2 regions of the Shouchella oshimensis genome follow, and region 1 is predicted to be linked to the other one. Evidence: riboswitches for the same ligand, from Rfam matches in the RefSeq annotation. Region 1 holds a riboswitch; the other holds the start of a gene.
What was found. Region 1 has a riboswitch for S-adenosylmethionine ahead of mmuM (homocysteine S-methyltransferase). Riboswitches for the same ligand answer to the same signal wherever they lie in the genome.
Positions count from the first base shown of each region.

Region 1 (8,102 bases):
CCGGTGAATATGATTGGTCTAATATCACGTCGTTGATCAATGAAGGAAGTAAGGCGGTAAGGGAAGTGGACGAGGATATTCTCATCGCTTTACACTTTACAAACCCTGAAAGAGAAGGGAGATACGCATTCTTTGCTCAAACATTAGACGAGCAGAATGTAGATTATGATGTCTTTGCAAGCTCATGGTACCCGAATTGGCACGGAACATTAGAGAATCTGACGACTATTTTTAACGAGATAGCGGAGACCTACGATAAAAAAGTAATGATGGCAGAAGTCTCGTATTCGTATACAAATGAAGACCGGAATGGAGATCCGATTGGTACGGAGGAAGTTCCGGGTTATTCAATCTCCGTACAAGGTCAAGCTCACGTAATTAGAGATGCAATTGATGCGGTGGCGAGTATTGGGGATGCGAGTATTGGGGATGCGGGTATAGGTGTGTTTTACTGGGAGCCAGCTTGGATTGATCCAAGCTGGATATACGGAGGACGAGCTATACGATATTAGGGAAACACATGGCTCTGGTTGGGCATCAAGCTACGCAGCTACCTACGATCCAGAGGATGCAGGCAAATATTACGGTGGAACGTCAGCTGATGACGAAGGATTGTTTGATTATCATGGCCATCCATTACCATCAATCAATGTGTTCAAAGATGTCTACACTGGAGCTGTGACAGAATTAAAGGTTGATCGAATACATGATGTTCATCTCCAGATTAGCCTTGGTCAAACAGCAAAGTTACCTGAAACGGTAACAGTCAGCTTTAATGACCGAAGTACTCAGGAGGTACCAGTAAGCTGGGACGAGGAAGCATTCCAGCAAGCTCTAGAAAGTGGACTGGGATCATATGTGATTAACGGAACAGTAGAAGATGGACAACAAGTAAAAGCACATCTCGAAATCACTCAAGAAAATGTTGTGAAGAATCCTAGTTTTGAAGATAGTGAGAGAGCGATGTGGGAGATCACGTATGGGGAAGGGCTACGTCCTCACACAAGCTTTCAACATAACCCAAACGATGCGAGAACAGGTAGCTATGCGTTGCATTTTCACTCAGAGGAAGAAGTTGATTTCAAAATAGAGCAGCGCATCACTGGTTTGGAGCCTGGATACTATGATTTATCTATGTTTATCCAAGGTGGAGATGCAAGTGAATCAGATATGTATCTTTACGCACATACATCAGAAGAAGAGTATCGACAGGATACAGCGGTTCGCGGTTGGAACAACTGGGATCAACCTGAAATAAACGAGATTCTAGTATTAGATGGAGACATAACAATTGGAGCAAATGTAACAGCAAATGCAAACGCATGGGGAACAATCGATGATTTCAGTCTCGTTCGTGTTGGTGATATAGATCAACATGACTTGAATGAGCAGCTCTCGGAAACGCTTGAGGGCTATATCGCTTCCGGCGACATAACGGGGCCACTTGTATCACAGCTTCAAAATAGCTTAAAACAGGCCAGACATCATTATGATGCAGGAAGAACAGGACAGTACGAGCATTTCCTGAACAAGTTCCTCACACAAATGAATAATCACAATAAGCATATAACGGCTCATGCTAAGGAAGAATTGGAGAAGAAAACGAGGTTAATGCTAGAGCAGTAAATATCTAGAAACACCGCCTTAGCTGCGGTGTTTTTTTATCAACTACATTAGTTTACAGAAAATTCATACCATGATATGTTAAACCTTTAAAACGCGAGTAAGATGGCTTAGCGAGAAAGGTGGAGGCCATGGAAGATCGGATCGTGTTACGGAATGTGATGAAGCTAACTGGAGAACCGATGGATTTGGTGATCGATCTAGGAACACTTATTGAGATCGCTGAGCCGGGTCAAGGCGATGGAGCTGTGATCGACTGCACGGGGATGTATGTATCCAGTGGGTGGATTGATTTACATGTTCATGCGTTTCCTGAATTGGAGCCGTATGGCGATGAGATTGATGAGATAGGTGTGAAGCAAGGTGTAACAACAATTGTTGATGCGGGGAGTACGGGTGCAGACCGGATTGATGAATTACTCGCGAGTGCTAGAGACGCCAAGACCAATGTGTTTGCTTTTTTAAATATCTCGAGGATTGGCTTGGAGCGTGTGGATGAGCTTTCAAATTTAGCTTGGATTAATCGTCAGGCTGTGATGGATGCGATTAGCACGCATGGTGATTTGATTGCTGGATTAAAGGCACGTATCAGCAGGTCTGTGGTTGGTGAGTCGGGTCTAGAGCCGTTACGAGTAGCACGCGAACTCTCTGTAGAGACAGGAAAACCTTTGATGGTACATATCGGATCGGGTCCTCCGGACATAGAAGAGATCGTTCCCTTATTAGAAGCAAATGATGTGATCACCCATTATCTAAACGGTAAGAAAAATAATTTATTTAACGATAATATGAAACCGCTTTCTGTTTTGCGTGACGCGATAGCAAGAGGTGTCCAGCTAGATGTCGGGCACGGTACAGCAAGTTTTTCATTTAAGGTAGCCGAGGCTGCTAAGTCACATGGGATACATTTCGATACGATCAGTACGGATATCTATCGAGGCAATCGACTTAATGGGCCTGTATATAGTATGGCGAATCTATTAACGAAATTTCTTTCACTCGGTTATTCCCTTCAAGAGGTCATTGATGGAGTCACTGTAAATCCTGCTAGGTGGCTCGGGATGCCGGAGCTTGCTCACATGAAGGTGGGAGAGCCAGCGAACTTAACATTATTCTCGGTTCAGGACCAAGAGGTGACACTTGTTGATTCTGAAGGAGAAGAGAGAGTTTCAACAAAAACAATCATGGCAGAGGGGGTATTTGCTCGTGGCGAATACATTAAGTGCTAAGTACGGGTTGAAGCGTGTGATTAATGCAAGCGGTCGAATGACGATTCTAGGAACCTCGACGGCATCAGATACGGTGATGGAGGCGATGTCACAGGGTGGACAGCAGTATGTAGAGATTGCGGATCTAGTGGATAGGGCTGGACAGTATGTTGCAGGTATTGTTGGTTCAGAGGATGCGGTAGTGGTCAACTCTGCATCCAGTGGAATTGCCCTATCAATTGCGGCTCTTGTTACAAAGGGAGATACTCGCAAAAGCTTACGACTTCATCAGGAGCCACTGATACACAACGAAATCCTGATGCTGAAAGGCCACAATGTGCAATACGGCGCCCCTATTGAAACGATGATCTACTTAGGTGGTGGCAGGTTAGTTGAGGCAGGCTATGCAAATGAGGGGACAGCTAATCACATTGAAGAAGCGATCTCAGAGAAGACGGTAGCCATTGTGTACGTGAAGTCTCATCATGCTGTGCAAAAGAACATGATTCCAGTAGAAGAGGCGTGGGAAGTAGCAAAGCGTAACGGGATTCCGCTCATTGTGGATGCGGCGGCAGAAGAGGATCTTCAAAAATACGTTCGTTACTCGGATCTTGTGATCTATAGTGGTTCAAAAGCCATCGAAGGACCGACTTCGGGCTTGGTTGCAGGGAAGAAGCAGTACATTGATTGGATAAAGGTACAGCTAAAAGGTATTGGTAGAAGCATGAAGGTTGGCAAGGAAACGACCTTTGGCTTACTTCAAGCCTTGGATGAATTTGGAGAAAAGCAGGATACAAGCGCACAGGAGAAGGAAGAGTTACAGATCCTTCTCGCTTTAAATGAACTAGCGGGTGTCTCGGTAGACATTGTCCAGGATGAAGCTGGTCGTCGTATTTTTAGGGCACGGATCAAGATAGATGAAGGTGCGGCAGGTGTCAATGCCATGCAGCTTGCTGAGAAATTGCGCAAGGGAGACATCGCGATCTACACACGCGATTACGGAGTGCGGGAAGGCTTCTTTGATATTGATCCTCGTCCTCTTAGTGGCGATGATCTTCAGGTGTTGGAATCTAGAATACGTCAGCTTATTGGAGGTCAGTAAAATGTCGAGTCTCTCAAAACGCTTTTATAAAGATCGAGTGGCACTGAACGTACTAGCAAACAGTATAGACAATGCGAAGGATATTTTTCAAGCAGCAGAGGGGTATGTTGTCGTTGGGGTGCTTTCAAAAAATTACCCAACCGTAGACGAAGCGGTAAAAGCTATGAAGGAGTACGGTGAGGTGATTGAAGATGCTGTCTCCATTGGGCTTGGAGCGGGAGATAATCGTCAGGCGGCGGTTGTGGCTGAGATTTCTACGCACTACTCAGGCAGTCATATTAACCAGGTGCTTCCGTCTGTAGGAGCCACTCGTGCGAATCTAAATGGAAATGAAAGCTGGATTAATGCGCTCGTTTCTCCAACAGGTAAGCCAGGTTACGTGAATCTCTCAACAGGACCCATCAGTGCCGAGCAAAAGGAACAGGCGATTGTTCCGGTTGAGGCTGCGATCGCCCTTGTGCGAGACATGGGAGGGAATGCATTAAAGTACTTTCCGATGAAAGGATTAACGACAGAAGAGGAATACCGTGCCGTGGCAAAGGCGTGTGGAGAAGCAGGATTCGCACTCGAACCAACGGGTGGCATTGATAAGGAGAACTTTGAGGCAATTCTGCGTATTGCTCTGGAGGCAGGTGTGCCGAAAATTATCCCTCATGTGTATTCATCGATTATTGATAAGGAATCTGGTAACACGAACATTGAGGACGTAAAAGAGTTGATGATCACCATTAAAAAGCTGGTTGATGAGCATGAGTAAGCGGATTGCAGCCTTTGGCGAGGTGATGATGCGATTACAGGTTCCTGGCTTTGAGCTGTTATCTCAGGCGAACACGCTCCATTACTCGTTTTCAGGAACGGGTGTTAATGTTGTGTCTGCCTTGTCGCATTATGGTCATGCTGGGTATTTGGTTTCAGCTTTACCTGCCAATCCGCTTGGGGATGCGGCTGTAAGCTATCTTGGTAAGCTAGGCATCTCTAAGAATTACCTTGTACGATGGGGGCAGTATCTTGGTCACTATTTTCTAGAGAATGGAGTTGGTCCAAGACCAAGTCGCGTGACATATTCAAACCGGCTAGAGAGCAGCTTCAACACCGCACCTGAATCGATCTATGACTTTGCTCAGATAGCGGAAAACGTGGATGTTGTTCACTTTTGTGGGATTACCCTTGCTATGAATGATACAGCTCGAACGAATATCGGGCGGTTTGCAGCAGCTGTAAAGGAAAGTGGTGGACTCGTTGTCTTTGACTGTAACTATCGCCCTTCGCTGTGGGGTGAAGATGGGTATGAAAAAGCAAAGCCGTATTACGAAGACTTGCTTACGAAGGCCGACATCGTGATGATGAATGAGAAGGATGCCTTGCATGTGCTCAACATGCAAACTAACAAGACAGACCGCACGGAACAGCTTAAAGAGCTCATTCCAGCTGTAGCAGAAGCCTATTCCATTCGAGTTATTGCAGGTACGCATCGCACGATCCACGAGGATCAAACACACTCGTTACGGGGCTATCTATACAAGGACAAACAATTTACCTTTTCGAACATACTGAGATTTACCGTGCACGATCGAATTGGGGCGGGAGATGCTTTTACGAGTGGCATTATCCATGGAGAACTGGAGGAGCTGTCACCTGAAACAACTGTTACGTTTGCGACAACAGCAGGGATGCTGAAGCATACAACAGTAGGTGACACACCAATGTTAACCGATGAGGATATTTTTGAAGCGATGTCTTCACAAGGTGGCGATATTAGAAGGTAGTTAAAAAAGATCAACTTAAAAATGGCAATTGACAAATATCTAATTCTTTCATAACATTGTGAAATACATATAATTGAATATCTTATCTAGAGTGACTGAGGGACAGGCCTGATGACGTCCGGCAACCATCATGTGTGACATGAAAGGTGCTAATTCCTGCAGAATGTTTCATTCTGAGAGATAAGTTTTTTTATGAAAAGCCTCTTTCTGATGAAAGGGGCTTTTTTGTTTTTTTGATACGCACTGGGATCGTGAATGAAGGCGACACGATGTTCATTGTGTCGCACCAGCTTCAGTTTGTGAGAGAGATCTCTGACCGCGTTATTTTTATGGAGATTTATAAATGAGGGAGGACATATAAATGAATCCAATCGAACATATCTTAACTGACTTTCCTCTAATGATTTTAGATGGAGCACTGGCGACAGAGCTTGAACGCTATGGGTGTGACTTAAACGACCCATTATGGTCAGCCAAGATTTTACTCGAGAAGCCGCGCGTGATTAAGCAGGTTCATACGGATTATTTTGAGGCTGGCGCAGACTGTGCAATCACAGCAAGCTACCAGGCGACTGTGAAAGGCTACAGGAAAAGAGGCTTGAGCGAAATTGAAGCTGCTATGTTGATTAAGCAATCCGTTCATCTTGCGGTGGAAGCACGGGACGAGTTTTGGAGTGTTGAGGGGAATCAGCTTGGACGTCCAAAACCGATTGTTGCTGCGTCGGTTGGTCCGTACGGTGCGTATCTTGCCGATGGCTCTGAATATCGCGGAGACTATGGATTATGCGAAGAGGAGCTCGTTTTATTTCATAGAGAGAGAATAAGACTCTTAATTGAAGCGGGTGCGGATGTTCTGGCATGTGAGACGATTCCGTGTTTGGTAGAGGCCAAGGCAATTGCTCGTATATTAAAGGAATTTCCTGATGTGTATGCGTGGATCTCGTTTAGCGCAAAGGATGAGTTGTATATTAGTAGTGGAGAAAGAATGGCCGACTGTGCAGAGTGGCTAGCGGGAGAGAAGCAAGTAGCGGCGGTTGGCATCAATTGTACGGCTCCGCAGTTTGTGGAGTCGTTGATTACTGAGGTTAAATCGGGCACGTCGAAACCAATCATTGTGTATCCAAATTCAGGTGAAGCATATGATGCCGATAGTAAGCAGTGGAGTGATGAGGGTTCATATGAGTCGTTTGTTGCAAGCACGAAGCGGTGGTTTGAAGCTGGAGCTACGGTGGTTGGTGGATGCTGCCGGACAACGCCTGAGGACATTAAAGGGATTCGTGAGTGGATGCGCAAGTACAGAGGGAAGGAATTGATTGAGAGGATCGATTCCTTTTTCTTATGCTAATTCTCCCCCTGCAACCGCTCCACACTCTCCGAATGAAAAGGAGAAGCCTCCCCTCATCTACTACACTAAAAGGATTTCTGTCCAGATCAAAGAAATTAAAGCACTGCATTCCTCCAAAATCCTCAGTCTCCCTTCTCTTCATTCCCCCCAACATACTTCACCGAATGCATATGCGTCTTCGTTAACTCAATCACTTCTTGAATAAACGTCTCTCGATCTTCCTTAAAACCCTCTCTAATCCAATACTTCAACAATCCATAAAACCCATAAGCTGTGTACTTTTTAAAATATTCCATGTTCACGGGGGCATGATCAATCGTCTCAAATTCAAATTGCTCTTGATATATTTTCAGAATGGTTTGCGGGAAACGAGTATGTAAGCCGGGTAAGGTATCCTCATATTTAATTAAGGAAAAGAAGTCACGATTGGTGTAAATGTAGGTGACAATATCAAAGGACGAATTTTTCAGATGGGTTGTATGCACTTTTTGCCCGGGTACGTAGGAATTACCGACAGACTTTTCTAATCCTGCTAATGTCGTCACAAGTGTATCTTCGGCTAAGTCTAGTTTGTCTTTGTAATGAATGTAGAATGTACTACGGTTATAGGCCGCATGATCGACAATGTCTTTTACTGTTACGTGATGGTAGCCCATTTCCTTGATGAGCTCGATTAAGGCGTGTCTGAAATGTGCTTTGGTTCGATTTTGTCGTTGTGATGACTGTTCATGATTCATGGAATAATCTCCTTCAATCTAGACACTTTTCATCAATATGTCTATGTAGTAGACATATTGAGAAAACCTACTGATTGTTAATTGTGAACAAAGTAGTACAATTTAGTTACATAAGTTAGGCACTCATAATAGATACTATCTATTATACATGTCTGGATTATGCAGATAAGATTAGCCTAGGGGGCATTATGATGGGAAAATTACAAGACAAAGTAGCAGTGATTACCGGCGGTGCATCTGGTATTGGGGCAGCCACTGCAAGATTATTCGTTTCAGAAGGAGCCAAAGTGGTTCTTGTTGATTTAAATGAAGAGAAGGGCA
Region 1 is NZ_JAMQJY010000001.1:2,576,936-2,585,037, reverse strand. It holds partial or broken gene NDM98_RS13545 (arabinogalactan endo-1,4-beta-galactosidase) at 1-681, shown strand, start outside; gene NDM98_RS13540 (Ig-like domain-containing protein) at 679-1,626, shown strand; gene NDM98_RS13535 (EF_0837/AHA_3915 family putative deacetylase) at 1,755-2,852, shown strand; gene NDM98_RS13530 (DgaE family pyridoxal phosphate-dependent ammonia lyase) at 2,830-3,933, shown strand; gene dagF (2-dehydro-3-deoxy-phosphogluconate aldolase) at 3,935-4,690, shown strand; gene NDM98_RS13520 (sugar kinase) at 4,683-5,699, shown strand; SAM riboswitch class I at 5,779-5,886, shown strand; gene mmuM (homocysteine S-methyltransferase) at 6,061-7,044, shown strand; gene NDM98_RS13510 (TetR/AcrR family transcriptional regulator) at 7,167-7,781, opposite strand; gene NDM98_RS13505 (SDR family NAD(P)-dependent oxidoreductase) at 7,973-8,102, shown strand, end outside.

Region 2 (8,102 bases), 1.2 Mb from region 1:
TTCGAGTTCAGCGGTTAATTCAATGGGCCTCGGAAGGTTTTGTTGTGTTTGCTCCTTTTTATCGTGGAAACCGCGGCGGAGAGGGTAACGAGGATTTTGGAGGAAATGACCGTGAGGATGCAGTGAGTGCCGTAGATGTGCTCCTAGAAAACAAACGTTATGATCAAAACCAAGGCATGCATGCGATCGGATTTTCAAGAGGTGGAGTAATGGCTTTGTGGACAGCTATCTATCGGGATGAGGTCAAAAGTATAATAAGTTGGAACGGGGTTACGGATATGTTTCTCACCTACGAGGAGCGTGTTGATCTCAGAAGGATGATGAAGCGAGTCATTGGAGGAACCCCTACAAAGTACCCTGAACGCTACCTGTGGAGGACCCCGTCACTGCAATTAGAATCAATGAAAGCATCGGTGCTTCTTATACATGGTGAGCAGGATGACCATGTCTCAATTGACCATGCTCATCGATTGGAGAAACAACTCCTTGAAAAAAAGAAGCCGGTTGAGAGCTTGGTACTTTTCAGCATACACGCATCAATTTCCACTAAAAGAGCAGCAACGTACCTTACATGAAGCGGCGATATGGATGAAAGCCCAATCTAAATAACGAAAAAAAGTGTCATCAAATGATGAACACTTTTTTTCGTTATTCTATCTTGGTCCAGCTTGAGTGATCTCATCAGCTAGGCCAGTAAATTTTGTGAAGTTTTGCTTGAAGTTATCTGCCAGCTCAGCCGCTTTTCGTTCGTAGGCATCTGGATTTGTCCAAGTTGATTTAGGTTGAAGAACCTCATCGGGAACTCCAGGGCACTGCTTTGGAATGTGTAAGCCAAACACTGGATCCTCGGTTGTCTCAACATTTGCTAATTCTCCCTGTAAGGCTGCTTGCACCATAGAACGTGTATGCGTAAGTTTCATCCGTTGACCTACTCCATATGGTCCACCAGACCAACCTGTATTAACTAGGAATACATCTACATCATGTGTTCTAATCAAGTCACCTAACATTGAAGCATAACGGTGTGCTGGCAATGGCAAAAATGGTGCTCCAAAGCAAGTAGAGAAGGTTGCTTCAGGCTCTGTAATGCCTCGTTCTGTCCCAGCAAGTTTACTTGTGTATCCAGACAAGAAATGATACATCGCCTGCTCACGCGTTAATTTACTGATAGGAGGTAAAACCCCAAATGCATCAGCAGTTAGAAAAATTATGGTATCTGGATGCCCGGCAATACTTGGCTCAAGTGCATTTGGAATGTAATCAATTGGATACGCTGCACGGGTATTCTCTGTTAGCGAGACGTCGTTGTAATCAGGCTCACCATTTTCCTCAGAAACCGCCACATTTTCAAGTACTGTTCCAAATTTAATTGCATTCCAGATCTGTGGTTCTTTTTCTTCAGAAAGATTTATGCACTTTGCGTAGCAACCACCCTCAATGTTAAAAACACCATTTTCAGACCAAGCATGCTCATCATCCCCTATTAATAAACGATCGGGTGATGCTGAAAGTGTGGTTTTACCTGTACCGGACAATCCAAAAAATAATGCCACATCTCCCTCTGCACCGGTGTTTGCTGAGCAATGCATCGACAAGACATTCTCCTCTGGAAGAAGGTAGTTCATAATTGAGAAAATTGATTTTTTCATTTCTCCAGCATATTCAGTTCCACCAATTAGAATCACTCGTTCTTCAAAGGAGATCATCACAAAGGCTTCAGAATTCGTTCCATCAATTGTCGGTTCTGCTTTAAATGTTGGTGCAGAAACAATGGTGAAAAGCTCACGATCAAGCGTTACATCCGTAGAGCTTGGGCGAATAAAAAGCTTGCGAGCAAACACTTGGTGCCACGCAAATTCATTAATGACTTGAATTGGTAGTCGGTAGGCAGTATCTGCTCCTGCAAAACCTTGAGAAGCAAAAAGCTCTTCTTTTTCACCAAGGTGAGAAAGAACTTTATGATATAACGAAGTAAAGACCTCTTTTGATATTGGCTTGGTTAACTGGACCCCAATCAATGGTGTCACGAACCGAGTCCTCTTGAACAACAAATTTATCCTTAGGAGAACGACCAGTGTACGCACCGGTTTCTACGCTAAGTGCGCCTGTTGCTGTAAGTATACCCTCACCTCTTTGGAGAGAGCGTTCAACCAAACGAGAAACAGATAGGTCATGTTTGGTTTGTGGACTTGATAATAATTGTTCTAATTTCACCGGGATATTCATGGTTTTCAAAGCGCATTCTCCTCTCGAATGATCATCTTATATGGTTGGTTAATGCTAATTAGTATAACACATTAATATTATTAGTCTATACTTTATGTGCGTCTTTTTAGATATAGTGATTAAACTTTGATTAACCTTGCTATGATTGACTTTTCAGTATCGATGTTATATAATTTTTCGCGAACGGATCTTATCGGAGAGCCGGCGGAGGGACAGGCCCAAAGAAGCCCAACAACCACCATTTTAATAAAATGGAAAGGTGCTAACCTGCAAGGCATTGCCTTGAACGATAAGAGGTTAAAGGACAACATTTCAACCCTTTTCCTCAGTAAGGAGGATTGGGGTTTTTTATTGTGTATATTTAATCTCAACCTGGTAATCAGGCTGATAAGAGAAGATTAGAATGAGTTGGAAGGGTGAAAAGAGATGGCAGAATTTAAAAGTCGACAGCTATTTACATCAGAATCGGTGACAGAGGGACATCCAGATAAGATGTGTGATCAAATTTCTGATGCGATCTTAGATGAAATCTTAAAGAAAGATCCTAATGCTCGTGTAGCATGCGAAACATCTGTGACTACAGGCCTTGTATTAGTTGCTGGAGAAATTACAACTAGTACATATGTTGATATTCCACGTGTCGTGCGTGATACGATTAAAGGTATTGGTTATACACGTGCAAAATACGGTTTTGACGCAGAAACTTGCGCTGTTCTTGTTTCAATTGATGAACAATCAGCTGATATTGCTCAAGGTGTGGACAAAGCACTAGAAGCACGTGAAGGGCAAATGACAGAAGAGGAAATTGAATCAATTGGTGCTGGAGACCAAGGTTTGATGTTTGGTTTTGCAACCAATGAAACAAAAGAGTTAATGCCACTACCTATCTCTCTGAGCCATAAGCTAGCTCGTCGTTTGGCAGAGGTTCGTAAAGAGGAGATCATTGACTATCTACGTCCAGATGCTAAAACGCAAGTAACAATAGAATATGATGAGCAAGGAAAACCTGCACGAGTTGACACAATTGTTATTTCAACACAACATCATCCAGAGACTACTCTGGAGCAAATTCAGCATGACATGAAAACTCATGTGATTAACGAAGTTGTACCTGCAGAGTTAATTGATGAACAAACAAAATATTTTATTAATCCAACAGGTCGTTTTGTCATCGGCGGACCTCAAGGGGATGCAGGACTTACAGGTCGCAAAATTATCGTTGATACGTATGGTGGATACGCACGACATGGTGGGGGAGCGTTCTCTGGTAAGGATGCAACGAAGGTTGACCGTTCTGGAGCATATGCTGCTCGCTATGTAGCAAAAAACATTGTGGCTGCTGGCCTTGCTGACAAGGCAGAGGTACAGCTTGCATATGCAATTGGTGTAGCCCAACCTGTATCAATAGCGGTTGATACATTTGGAACAGGAAAAGTATCAGAAAGTGAACTTGTTACACTTGTTCGCAAAAACTTTGATCTTCGTCCAGCAGGTATTATCCGTATGTTAGATCTACGTCGTCCGATCTACAAGCAAACGGCTGCTTACGGTCACTTTGGTCGTACGGATGTAAGCTTACCGTGGGAAGAAACAGACAAAGCGGCTGTATTAAAAGAACAAGCAAGTATTAAAACGGTTTAATCTATTTCAAAAAAGCATCCAACAATCATTTGATTGTTGGATGCTTTTTATTTTACTAAGACTGCATTTGTTTATAGAGTTGACCTTTTTCTACATATTCTGTACGAATTCGCTCCATATCAGCCAGGTCATCATCATTAAGGTCACGAATCACTTTTGCAGGACGACCAAAAGCAAGTGTATTTGGCGGAATAACTTTACCAGGAGGCACTAAACTGCCTGCTCCAATAAAAGCACCTTCTCCTATAACAGCTCCATCAAGTATCGTTGATCCCATTCCGATCAATGCCTTTTTATGGATGGTACAACTATGTAGCATCGCTTGGTGTCCAACTGTAACATCATCCTCAATGATGAGTGGATACTTTGGACTTTGATGAAGCAAGCTTTGATCTTGGATATTTACTCGTTTCCCGATGCGTGTAGGGGAGACGTCTCCGCGAATAACCGTTTGGAACCAAACACTTGATTCATCCCCTATTTCTACATCACCAGTGATCGTAACGTAATCGGCAATAAAGGCACTTTCAGCAATAAGTGGCTTTTTATTTTGATATGGATAAATCATATGTGCTCATCCTTTCCGTCTCATAAAAAAAACGCTATACTTAATTCTAACGTAAAATGATAAGAAGGTAAAAATTCAACAAGATTCTACTGTGGAGCAAGGAGATGATCAGTGTGTGGAAATGGGAAGTAACAGAGCCTAGAGGTGTAGTCGTCATGGTTCATGGAGCAGGTGAGCATCATGGACGTTACCAATGGCTAGCTAAGAAATGGAATGAGCATGGATTTGACGTCATCATGGGGGATTTACCTGGTCAAGGTAAAACACGAGGTCGACGTGGTCATATTCAATCCTTCCAGCAATACTTAGATACTGTAGAAGAATGGCTGAATGAAGCAAGGCAAAAACAACTTCCAATTCTACTCCTTGGACACAGTATGGGCGGATTAATCTCTATTCGTACCGTGATGAAAAGAGATAATTCATTAATCTATGGAGTCATTTTATCTTCACCATGTTTGGATTTAAGCCATCCATTACCAAAAGCAAAAAAAGCGGCCTCTAAAGTTTTGCAGCATGTTGCACCTACCTTTAGTGTGAACTCCGGTATTCGATCAGATCGAGCAACACGTAACCAAGAGGTTATTGAAGCCTATTTAACGGATCCACTTAAAGTAAGTAAAGTGTCTGCGAGATGGTACCAAGAATTAGAGAAAACAATGCGTGTGACCAGACGTTATCCAGAAAAATTCCCTAATATCCCTTTGCTAGTTCTTCAAGCAGGTGAGGATTATTTAGTTGATAAAAATGCAACGCAAGAGTGGTTTAATCATTTAATCCTTACTCAAAAATCATTTAAAGAGTGGGAAGGCTTATACCATGAGCTATTTAATGAACCAGAGAGAGACGAAGTTTTTCGACATGCCATCAGTTTTGTCAACTTGATGTTCCCATAATACATTTTTGAAAACAGTGAGCACACGGGGTGCTTGCTGTTTTTTTGATTGGCGAGGTGTGGGTGGAGCAATGGACGCTGGAATTGGAGCAATGGAGGTGAGAGTGGAGCAATGGACGCTGGAATTGGAGCAATGGAGGTGAGAGTGGAGCAATGGACGCTTGGAAATGGAGCGATGGAGGGAAGAGTGGAGCAATGGGCCATGGAAATGGAGCGATGGAGGGAAGAGTGGAGCAATGGGCCATGGAATCAAAACGATAGAGGGGAGATTGAAACTATAGCCCCTGGAATCAAAACGATAGAGGGGAGATTGAAACGATAGAACGCGAAATCAAAACGATGGAGGGAAGATTGAAACGATAGCCCCCGGAATCAAAACGATGGAGGGAGGAATGAAACGATAGCCCCTGGAATCAAAACGATGGAGCAAAGATCGAAACGATAGCCCCAAAAATCACAACGATAACTCACAAAACTAACTCACAAAACTAACTCAACAACAAACAACAAAAACCTCCTCACATCAATTGAGTGGGGAGGTTCTCTTGCTTACGATCTAGCTTCGCCTCTTTTTAACAGTTCTAGCTTTCCAGTCTCAGGATGGATCACTAAACCATGGACAGGAATTTCTTTTGGCATTAGCGGGTGGTTTTCTACAATATCAACGCTATGTGTAACGCTCTCTTCTACGTTTGCAAAGCCAGTTAAAAATTGTTTGACGTCAACTCCTGCGTACTCAAGTGGTTCAATGACATTCATGTCAATGCCTCGTGCTTCCGCTTTTTTGAGGAAGCTTTCTGATTCAAGTCCGGCCATTCCGCAACCGTGATGACCAATAATCAAGACTTCTTCTGCTTGAAGCTCAAAAACGGCAAGTAGGATACTTCTCATGATACTTCCGAAAGGGTGAGAAATGACGGCCCCTGCATTACGGATAATCTTAGCATCTCCTTGTCCAATATTCATCGATCTAGGGAGAAGCTCTGCCAAACGAGCATCCATACATGTTAGGATGACTAGTTTTTTATTTGGAAATTTGGTGGTTTGATAGTTTTCGTATTCTTTTGTTTCAACAAAATGTTTGTTATATTCAAGAATGTTATCTAAATTGGGCACGTTCGTCACTGCCTTTCAAATGTATTAGCGTTTTTCAATTGCTATGATAAAAGGTGGAGCGTTTTTTTGATTAATAAATCCATATTGGAGTACATGAGCTTTCTCCTGAGGTAGTTGCTGTACATAGTCGAGAACGGCCTCTTTTTCAACGGCCCCTTCGGCATGCCCGTGATAAATCACAAGGACAATAATCCCTCCTGCTGCATGGCATCAAACAAACCATTAATCGCTGTAATCGTTGTTTCTGCTTGAGTTGTTATACTCTTATCACTGCCTGGCAGATATCCGAGGTTAAAAATGGCTGCTTTTAAAATTGACAGGTGCTCAGGAAGAATCTTTTCAACGGCCTGTTCGTGTCCGGTATGGAACAAATGAACTCGATCTGCTAGTGATTCATTAAGGAGCCGAGTTTTTGTAGCAACAATAGCCGTTTCTTGTACATCAAAACTATAGACGTGACCTGTTGGACCTACAAGCTTTGCCAAATAGCAGCTGTCATGACCATTGCCAGCAGTGGCATCAACTGCTGCATCACCTTCAGTTAAAGCTTGTGCAAGCAACTCACGGGCAAAAGGAAGAATGCCTTTTAGCTTCATTGTGATAGTTGCTCCTTCTGATAATGAATACCCTGCCACGTACCTCGGTCCTTTAATTCCTTTTCAATACCGTTTAAAACATCCCATTTGTTCATACTCCACATTGGACCAATAAGGAGTTCTGGAGGACCGTCGCCAGTCAAACGGTGAACAATCATGTCCTCTGGAATCACTTCAAGCTGATCTGCGACTAATTTCATATACTCGTCCATATCCATTAAATCAACAAGGCCTTTTTCATATTGCTTCACCATACCTGTTTTCTTTAATAGATGTAGTAAGTGAATTTTGATTCCTTGTACATCAAGCTTGGCTACTTCTTTAGCTGTATCGAGCATCATCTCAGTTGTTTCAAGTGGTAAGCCATTAATGATATGGGAACAAACTCGTATACCGTGCTTTCGGAGCTTAGCGACGCCTTCCTTATAGCATTCATAATCGTGAGCACGATTAATGATAGTTGCGGTTCGCTCGTGTACGGTTTGTAAACCTAGCTCTACCCAAAGGTACGTGCGTTCATTTAATTCAGCTAAATATTCTACAACATCATCAGGCAAACAATCGGGCCGAGTTGCAATGGAAAGGCCAACAACTCCTTCTTGCTTGAGGATCACTTCAAAATAATTCCTCAAAGTTTCTACGGGTGCATAGGTATTAGTGTAGGCTTGAAAATAACCAATGTACTTACCAGTTTTCCACTTCTTATGCATACGTTCTTTAATCGTATGGAATTGTGTAACTAAGTCATCTGTCCTGTCCCCAGCAAAATCTCCGGAGCCTCTTACACTACAAAAGGTACAACCTCCGTGTGCCACATTCCCGTCTCGATTGGGACAATCAAAACCGGCATCAAGTGGTACTTTAAATACCTTGGTTCCAAAATGGTCACGAAGATGTGCACTCCATGTGTAATAGCGTTTATCTACAAAGTGTGCAGGTATATCGTTTACTGCTGAATTCATCAAATCTACCTTCCTGTGTCTTTCAAAATTAATAATAATGAAGTCTTAATTTTATCCTTCATTTTATCATGCAATATTACGAAGAGCCAATTTATTTA
Region 2 is NZ_JAMQJY010000001.1:1,419,368-1,427,469, reverse strand. It holds partial or broken gene NDM98_RS07635 (alpha/beta hydrolase family protein) at 1-609, shown strand, start outside; partial or broken gene pckA (phosphoenolpyruvate carboxykinase (ATP)) at 654-2,235, opposite strand; SAM riboswitch class I at 2,414-2,522, shown strand; gene metK (methionine adenosyltransferase) at 2,653-3,867, shown strand; gene NDM98_RS07620 (gamma carbonic anhydrase) at 3,923-4,435, opposite strand; gene NDM98_RS07615 (alpha/beta hydrolase) at 4,549-5,331, shown strand; gene NDM98_RS07610 (hypothetical protein) at 5,443-5,652, shown strand; gene NDM98_RS07605 (beta-class carbonic anhydrase) at 5,880-6,446, opposite strand; partial or broken gene mnmM (tRNA 5-(aminomethyl)-2-thiouridylate-methyltransferase MnmM) at 6,471-7,042, opposite strand; gene mnmL (tRNA modification radical SAM protein MnmL/YtqA) at 7,039-8,004, opposite strand.
Region 2: linked by a shared signal. The riboswitch ahead of metK (methionine adenosyltransferase) and the one ahead of mmuM (homocysteine S-methyltransferase) in region 1 are both predicted to bind S-adenosylmethionine.